Regions from separate parts of the Citrobacter sp. GW821-FHT02E08 genome, predicted to be linked through region 3. Evidence: predicted binding sites of a transcription regulator. Region 3 holds the regulator's gene; each other region holds the start of a gene.

Region 1 (2,208 bases), on a different contig from region 3:
CGGTAGCGTCCTTCCGCACCGCCCTCGTTGGTAATATTGGCGCTTAGCGCGGCGTCATTGGTATAAGGCGTTCTGCTCTCGAAGCCCATCAGCGACCAGGTACCGGAAGAGAGGTAGGCGCTGTTTTTTTCTGCCAGCGGAGAGGCAATCACCGCGCTGGCGGTATCGTGGCTGGCGACGGCAACGACCGGGATCTGATTACCCTGCGGGCAAATCCAGTGACCGATGACATTGCCCGGATGCGTTGGCGTGCCGAACCAGGCGTGATTCGCGCCGGTCCACGCCAGCAGCGTGTCATCCCAGCCGTCGGTATGAATATTGACGAGCTGCGTAGTGGTGGCGTTGGTATATTCCCAGTTCATTTTGCCGGTCAGGCAATAGGCGAAGTAATCAGGAATTAGCAGAGCGTGCGCCACCTGGGGGATCAGTTCCGGTTGTTGTTCAACCAGCGCGCGTAATTGATACAGCGTGTTAAACGGCAAAAACTGAATACCGCTGCGGCGATAGATTTCCGCTTTCCCGAGTTGCGCCTGCGCCTGTTGCATCACGCCTGTGGTGCGGCTGTCACGGTAGGAGACGGGCAGGCCGACGCGCTGACCGTGTTTATCCAGCAGAACATAGTCCACGCCCCAGGTATCAATCCCGATACTGTCAATGCGGATGCCTTCATCGCAGACTTTCTCCAGTCCAAGACGAATGGCTCCTTCCAGACTGTCGATATCCCAGGCGTCGAAGCCGTCTGTTTTTTGCAGGCAATTCACGAAACGGTGGATTTCACGCAACGTCAGGGAACGGCGTTCACTGTCGTAACGCGCCAGCATAACGCGTCCACTGGATGCGCCGAGATCGACAGCGACACAATGGCGAAAAGTCATAATGAGGTCCTTCCAGGAGTGATGGCTATGAGTCTAAGAACCCCGGGGAAAAGGTACCTTCTTGCTACTGACAGCCAAAATTAGCCGCTGGCAAGAAAGCAAAGATGAACGTGATGACGTTCACAGTTTCCAGTAATGAGCCTGTTTTTACCTGATGTGACGGCGTCCGCATTTAGCGAACTTTCCTGCCCTGTCTTGAAAAAATGACCGGATATGCGCGCTTTCGTGTCAAAACTTTAAGGTGAGGTGGCGACCCCTTAATTACTATTTCAGTCATGTTCCACTTCATGTCAGGAAGCCATCATGACCCTATTGCACAGCGTGGATTTTTTTCCGTCAGGTAAGGTCCCTATCGCCATCGAACCCCGGCTTCCGCAGTCTGCTTTTCCTGAGCACCATCATGATTTTCATGAAATCGTGATCGTTGAACATGGCACGGGCATTCATGTATTCAACGGACAGCCGTACACCATCAGCGGCGGCACCGTCTGTTTTGTTCGCGATCATGACCGACACATGTATGAACATACTGACAATCTGTGTCTGACTAACGTGCTCTATCGTTCGCCGGATGCGTTCCAGTTTCTGGCAGGGCTGAATCAGCTTTTACCGCAGGAGCAAGATGGGCTGTATCCGTCCCACTGGCGGGTAAACCAGGGGGTGTTACAGCAGGTGCGCCAGTTGGTTGCTCAACTGGAACAACCCGATGGAGAGATGGACACGCCAGCGGTCGCCAATCGCGAAATCGTGTTTATGCAGCTGCTGGTATTGCTGCGCAAAAGCAGTCTGATGGAAGGGGCGACGGATAATGATGCGCGGCTGAATCACCTGATGGCCTGGCTGGAAGATCACTTTGCCGAAGAGGTCTGCTGGGAAGCCGTGGCCGATCGGTTTTCGCTCTCATTACGCACCTTGCACCGTCAGTTGAAACAACAAACCGGGCTGACGCCGCAGCGCTATTTGAACCGGCTGCGTTTAATTAAAGCGCGTCATTTGCTACGCCATAGCGATGACAGTGTTACCGATATCGCCTATCGCTGCGGATTTGGCGACAGTAACCACTTTTCGACGCTTTTTCGCCGCGAATTTGACTGGTCGCCGCGTGATATCCGCCAGGGGCGCGACGCATTGCTGCAATAACGCAGATGCTGAAGTATGACGGGTATATCAATATTTTTTGCCGCCGCTTGACGCATAATAGAGTGTTGTTATTGGTAGAGGTGATGTGGTGGCAAATCAGCTCGTTCTTCATAAAGCCGACTTTTTTGCAAGCGACGCGCAGGCGGTTGCTGTCGCCGATCGCTATCCGCAAAATGTCTTTGCGGAACATACC
Region 2 (2,208 bases), on a different contig from region 3:
TTTAGAGGTTATTTTAAAAAGACCACACAGACGATAATTCAAGCAATTACAGCGTGATTATTACGCGAATTTACATTTAAATTTATAAAGTAATTTATCAACTATCTGTATAAGCAGGACAAAATTGCCGTTAAAAACTGTGGCACATCACATTTTTCTACCTTGTTTGTGTGTGAATAAATATTATATTTATCATTTACTAAACTATTTCGCTCTTTTTATTATCATTTTAAACAATATTTTAACACTTTATTTGTTAGTTTTTGCAGCGCGTAATTTTGTGATTTTGATCATCAGCATTTCTTTTGTCTGGCAAAAATCCTCGGTGGTAGCGTTTTGTGTTAATCGTCACAAAACAAGAAATCTCTCCAGATGAATACTGCCCACGTTATTTCAAATATGCCGATTTATTACCCTGTCCTTCCCGTTTATTGCACTCCAGGAGCGCTAAATTCATGCAAGCAACGAGTACATTACCCGCTAATAAAACGTTTATCGGACGCAGTGCTGGCTTCCAAAGGTAAGCACGTCCCTCCCCCTGACTCATTTCTTTCACCACAAAACCGCAAAATGATCGGAAATTCTCGCCGATTATCCGTTGCCTTTACGCCACAAAGAAGGCCAGACAAGGTCCCCTGAGCAGCACAATTCACTGTGTTCATGTGCTATCAGCCCCTCCACACCTCACCACTGAAGTTTTCAGCGTTCTCCATTCTGGTCTGAAATGGTTTTTCATTTTGTTCTCTTTTTTGACCACGTTCTCATTTTTACTCTGGGTTATGGTTGATAATTGCACTTGTCCGGACATCCGGACAAATAATCACTCAACGGTCTGGAGAATGAACCATGGTGAATATCGTGCACACCCGCTTAGATGACCGCTACATTCACGGTCAGGTTGCGACGGGATGGATTCCGCATACACAGTCAAATCTGGTTGTTATCTGCAATGACGCTGTAGCCGGAGATGAATTGAGGAAACAGTTGATATCCATTGCCGCGCCAGAGGGAGTTGGGGTTCGCTATTTTTCAGTCCAAAAAACGATCGATGTCATTCACCAGGCCTCGCAGAAACAACACATTCTGCTGATGACGGACAACCCGCTGGATGCATTAAAGCTTGTTGAAAACGGCGTGCCGATCAAAGAGATCAACCTGGGGAATCGCGCCTGGTCCGCCGAGCACGACATTAAAGTTTACAAGTCCTATCACGTAAGCTCTGAAGAGAAAGCCGCCCTGGACACGTTGGTCAGCAAGGGAATTACTGTGTACTACGCGCTGACGCCTAATGACAGCAAACAAGTCTACAAAGGTTAAATTTCATGGAATTAACAACAGTTTTGCTCATTGCGCTTGTTGCCGCATTTACCGGTGCAGATTCGTTTGCTGAGCAGTTTCAAACCTATCGCCCGGTGGTTGTTGGCTTTTTGGTTGGCCTGGTGCTGGGTGACGTCAAAACAGGTTTGATGGTCGGTGCGATTCTGGAATTGGTCTTTCTGGGTCAGACTGCGGCATTTGGCGGCGCCCAACCCCCTAACATGGTGATCGGTACCGTTATCGGCGTAACGTTCACGATTGTGAGCGGGCTCGATCCAAAGGTATCTGTTGCGCTGGCGGTGCCATTCGCCATCCTGATGCAGGCGATCATGACCGCATTTTGTACTTTCCTTGCGGTGTACATGCATAAAAACGATCGCTATATCGAAACCATGAATTTCTCTGGTTTTGCCCGTACTCAATGGACGGGTCTTAGCCTCGCCTTCATCTTGTATTTTGTTGTCGCTTTTATTCCGATTTACTTTGGCGCCGAACAAGCTTCCGGTTTCATCAAATCGTTACCTGAGTTTGTCATCCACGGTCTGAGCGTCGCTGGCGGGATCCTGCCTGCCGTTGGTTTCGCCATGCTGCTTAAAATGATGTGGCAACGCCAGCATATCCTGTTCCTGATTGCCGGTTTCGCCGCAGTGAGTTACCTGAAGATGCCGATCCTTGCACTGGCTATCTTTGGGGGTTGTTTCGCCGCTTACGATTTCTTTTCTAATCAACATCGTCAGCAGACTATGACTAAAACGGCACCAGAAGCCGAAGAGGAAGGGATCTAAGATGAGCGATTTTATCGACCAAACTGAAGCGCCTGAGTTAACCAAAGCAGACTTAAATAAGGTGTGCTGGCGCTCAATGCTGTTGAATACCAGTTTTAACTACGAG
Region 3 (2,208 bases):
ATAATGCGCAGCGTTGCCGGATAAGCGTCACGCCCTCCGGCAACCTGAGATCACGCGGCAATCACTTCGTATGAGTGCGTGATATTCACTGCTTTTTCCAGCATCAACGCAACAGAACAATATTTTTCTGCAGAAAGATCAACAGCGCGCGAAACGGCGGCGTCTTTCAGATCATTGCCAGTCACAATGAAATGCAGATTGATATGGGTGAACAGGCGCGGCGCCTCTTCACGACGCTCGGAAGTGAGCTTCACTTCGCAGTTGGTCACATCCTGGCGTCCCTTTTGCAGAATAGACACCACATCAATCGCACTGCAGCCACCCGCGGCCATTAACACCATTTCCATCGGACTCGGCGCTTTATCACCGGAGTTACCATCCATCAAAATTTGGTGGCCGGAAGCAGACTCTCCCAGGAAGGTTAGCCCTTCGACCCATTTCACACGCGCTTGCATATTTCGTAACTCCAATGTTTCAATTTTCCTGACAGATTACGCGGACATAACAAATCTCGCAATGGAAGGCGACCTGCATCATGCTGAAGCGAGACACCAGGAGACACACGGCGAAAGCTATGCTAAAACAGTCAGGATGCTACAGTAATACATTGACGTACTGCATGTATGCAGAGGACATCACATTACAGGCTGCAGTACATTTTTAGCAGCCCCCTTCCCTGGCAGCGGGAAGCATATTTTGGCAACCCCAGAGACAGCGTCGTTTTCTGGCTCTGGAGACAGCTTATAACAGAGGATAACCGCGCATGGTGCTTGGCAAACCGCAAACAGACCCGACTCTCGAATGGTTCTTGTCTCATTGCCACATTCATAAGTACCCGTCGAAGAGCACGCTGATTCACCAGGGTGAAAAAGCAGAAACGTTGTACTACATCGTTAAAGGCTCAGTGGCAGTGCTGATTAAAGACGAAGAAGGGAAAGAGATGATCCTTTCTTATCTGAATCAGGGCGATTTCATTGGCGAATTGGGCCTGTTTGAAGAAGGCCAGGAACGCAGTGCATGGGTACGTGCAAAAACGGCCTGTGAAGTCGCTGAAATCTCCTACAAAAAATTTCGCCAACTGATCCAGGTGAACCCGGATATTCTGATGCGCCTGTCTTCCCAGATGGCTCGTCGCCTGCAAGTTACGTCCGAAAAAGTCGGCAACCTTGCCTTCCTCGACGTAACTGGTCGTATCGCTCAGACTCTGCTGAACCTGGCGAAACAACCCGATGCGATGACTCACCCGGACGGCATGCAAATCAAAATCACCCGTCAGGAGATCGGTCAGATCGTTGGCTGTTCTCGCGAAACCGTTGGTCGTATTCTGAAAATGCTGGAAGATCAGAACCTGATCTCCGCGCACGGTAAGACCATCGTCGTCTACGGCACTCGTTAACCCCGTCGAAATGGCGTATTACCCTGTAATGCGCCATTTTTGTTGGCACCGATGTGGCGAAGACTGATTTATCACCCTGAAATCAACTACGCACTGCGGCAAACGCTGGTGCTGTGTTTGCCTGTGGCGATCGGCCTTATCATTGGCCAGTTGCATCTGGGATTGCTCTTTTCTCTCGTTCCCGCCTGCTGCAACATTGCCGGGCTTGATACCCCCCACAAACGCTTTTTCAAACGCTTAGTCATTGGCGCATCGCTGTTTGCCGGATGCAGCCTGGCAATGCAACTGCTGCTCGCGCAAGCAATACCGCTGCCGCTGATTCTGACGGGTTTAACGCTGATTCTTGGCGTGACGGCGGAACTCAGCGCCTTGCATGCCCGACTCCTGCCTGCCTCGCTTATCGCCGCTATTTTCACGCTAAGCCTGGCTGGTAACATGCCCGTCTGGGAGCCGTTGCTGATCTATGCCCTGGGCACCCTGTGGTACGGGCTTTTTAACTGGTTTTGGTTCTGGCTCTGGCGTGAACAACCGCTACGCGAGTCACTCAGTTTGTTGTACCGCGAGCTGGCCGACTACTGCGAAGCCAAATACAGTCTGCTCACCCAGCACGCGGATCCTGAAAAAGCGCTGCCACCCTTGTTGGTGCGCCAACAGAAAGCGGTAGATCTCATCACCCAGTGTTACCAGCAAATGCACATGCTGTCGGCGCATCACAACAATGAATATAAACGCCTGCTGCGGGCATTCCAGGAAGCGCTGGACTTACAGGAACACATCTCCGTCAGTCTGCATCAGCCAGAAGAGGTGCAAAA
Region 4 (2,208 bases), on a different contig from region 3:
TTCAATATGGTCGACGTCCGGCTTTTCCATCAGCGACAGAAACTGACGCGCATACGCGGAAAGGGATTCAACGTAACGACGCTGCCCCTCGGCATACAAGGTGTCGAAAGCGAGCGAGGATTTGCCAGAACCCGAAAGCCCGGTCACGACAATTAATTTGTCGCGGGGGATGACGAGGTTGATGTTTTTGAGATTATGGGTGCGGGCGCCCCGAACTTCGATCTTATCCATTCACCTTTCCCGGATTAAACGCTTTTTGCCCGGTCGCATGGAGCCACCGGTGACTACAAACGGTTAATTATGACACAATAAAACCTGAATGGATATCCAGTATTGGAATGCAAAACGCAGGTGCCTGTGCAACAATGTCCGGCTGAGGTTGTTGACTGGAATCGACCTCGCAACGTAGTAAAAGCGCTATTGGAAATGCTACAATCCCGCGCTTACACTTATTAAGAAACGTTTTTCAGGAGACACGATCATGGCCAGCAGAGGCGTAAACAAGGTGATTCTCGTCGGTAATCTGGGCCAGGACCCGGAAGTACGCTATATGCCGAATGGTGGCGCAGTTGCCAACATTACGCTGGCTACTTCCGAATCCTGGCGTGATAAAGCGACCGGTGAGATGAAAGAGCAGACCGAATGGCACCGTGTTGTGCTGTTTGGCAAACTGGCGGAAGTGGCCAGCGAATACCTGCGTAAAGGTTCTCAGGTCTATATTGAAGGTCAGCTGCGCACCCGTAAATGGACCGATCAGTCCGGCGTAGAAAAATACACGACGGAAGTGGTGGTTAACGTGGGCGGCACCATGCAGATGCTGGGTGGCCGTCAGGGCGGCGGTGCTCCGGCAGGCGGTAGTGCAGGTGGTCAGCAGCAGGGTGGTTGGGGTCAGCCTCAGCAGCCTCAGGGCGGCAATCAGTTCAGCGGCGGCGCGCAGTCTCGTCCGCAGCAGTCTGCACCAGCGCCGTCTAACGAACCGCCGATGGATTTCGATGACGACATCCCGTTCTGATAATGATGGGTTAATACGGTAACGTGTTTTCTGCAACCCCCTGTCTCGACAGGGGGTTTTTTATTGCCTAATAAAAAGCCTCCACGGAGGAGGCTCTTCTCAATATCAGACTAACACCATCGGCCACTCGGGTGGCGTATGGCTCATCACCTCCACCATCACCGATTCGATATTGCTCCAGATGGTCGAGATATCCACCAGAGTAATACCGAGCAGACCGGTTGCAAACCAACAGGCGGAGACCACGCCAAGAGCGCTACTGATGACTGACAGCCCAATCGCGTCTGATTTACGAAACTGAATATTCAGCGTGCTGGCTAAAAACATGAGCACGGCGCTCAGCAATTGCCAGCGGAGAAGAACCACGCCAGTGGTGATGGTTGCCATGAAACAAATCCTCTGAGAGTAGCTGCTGCCCTGGACAGCACGGTGCTGTTCACGGGAGACGTGGCGCACTCTGGTTATCGGCGGGCTTTGAGAACAAGACTTAATGAAACGTTGTTTTTGTTTCATTTGTTTTGTGAACTATATCACATTGAGTGATTTATTCGCCAGCGTGGGACGCCCTTTTTTGCCTGTTTTATAACCACGATAAATATGTGGTAAACAAGGATGGGAGAGGATTTCTGGTGGTCATGTTTCAGGTTGCATGCGCTGTTATTCAAATTATTTAGCGCCAGGCGTTGGATAATAAAGATGTATCTTTATTACCCTTTTATATTTTCAGTAAAATTAACCATTCAGAAAAATTAACGAAATTTTTTAAAAATACGCATGTCATTCATTTAAGAAAAATCCGAATCCTTGTCGGGCCGCGTATTCCTTAATAAAAATAAGCGTAACTTCAAGTTTGCCTTACGGGAAAATATTATCATCATCCGTCAATATCAGACTTTTACTAAGAAAAGTCTGTTGCTAATGTTGATAGATTCATGCAATTTAATCACCTGTTTGTTATAGACTCGACGTGCTTCAAGTTGCATGTGCTACGGCTGCATTCGTTCACCCCGGTCATTGCGTTTTGTTAGTGCCTGGGTTCGCTTTTACGTGCCGTGTCACTACGCCTGGTCCTGCAACTCGAATTATTGAGCCAGAACATCCAGCCTTGATGATGACAGGCACATATACTGCAGGGAAATAGGGCTGAAATGAATCGTAGTGCGCGCAGCAAGATGCTGAAGTTCCTCGGAACAATC

Evidence for each region. Region 3 encodes CRP, which controls carbon source genes, mostly activating them, when cyclic AMP is high. Its sites were predicted from a motif close to ATGTGANNNNNNTCACAT; they were not measured.
Region 1: the regulator CRP is predicted to act here: its motif matches at 1,030-1,047, upstream of rhaS (HTH-type transcriptional activator RhaS).
Region 2: the regulator CRP is predicted to act here: its motif matches at 748-765, upstream of AC07UY_RS00690 (PTS sugar transporter subunit IIB).
Region 4: the regulator CRP is predicted to act here: its motif matches at 1,531-1,548, upstream of AC07UY_RS15620 (YjcB family protein).

What each region holds. Positions count from the first base shown of each region.
Region 1 covers NZ_JBWKVL010000015.1:58,503-60,710, forward strand. The annotation lists gene rhaB (rhamnulokinase) at 1-875, opposite strand, end outside; gene rhaS (HTH-type transcriptional activator RhaS) at 1,179-2,015, shown strand; gene rhaR (HTH-type transcriptional activator RhaR) at 2,104-2,208, shown strand, end outside.
Region 2 covers NZ_JBWKVL010000001.1:139,801-142,008, reverse strand. The annotation lists gene AC07UY_RS00690 (PTS sugar transporter subunit IIB) at 847-1,317, shown strand; gene AC07UY_RS00685 (PTS sugar transporter subunit IIC) at 1,323-2,102, shown strand; gene AC07UY_RS00680 (PTS system mannose/fructose/sorbose family transporter subunit IID) at 2,104-2,208, shown strand, end outside.
Region 3 covers NZ_JBWKVL010000003.1:392,726-394,933, reverse strand. The annotation lists gene AC07UY_RS06175 (phosphoribulokinase) at 1-4, shown strand, start outside; gene AC07UY_RS06170 (OsmC family protein) at 51-455, opposite strand; gene crp (cAMP-activated global transcriptional regulator CRP) at 764-1,396, shown strand; gene AC07UY_RS06160 (YccS/YhfK family putative transporter) at 1,448-2,208, shown strand, end outside.
Region 4 covers NZ_JBWKVL010000012.1:68,395-70,602, forward strand. The annotation lists gene uvrA (excinuclease ABC subunit UvrA) at 1-231, opposite strand, end outside; gene ssb1 (single-stranded DNA-binding protein SSB1) at 482-1,012, shown strand; gene AC07UY_RS15620 (YjcB family protein) at 1,118-1,399, opposite strand; gene AC07UY_RS15625 (EAL domain-containing protein) at 2,161-2,208, shown strand, end outside.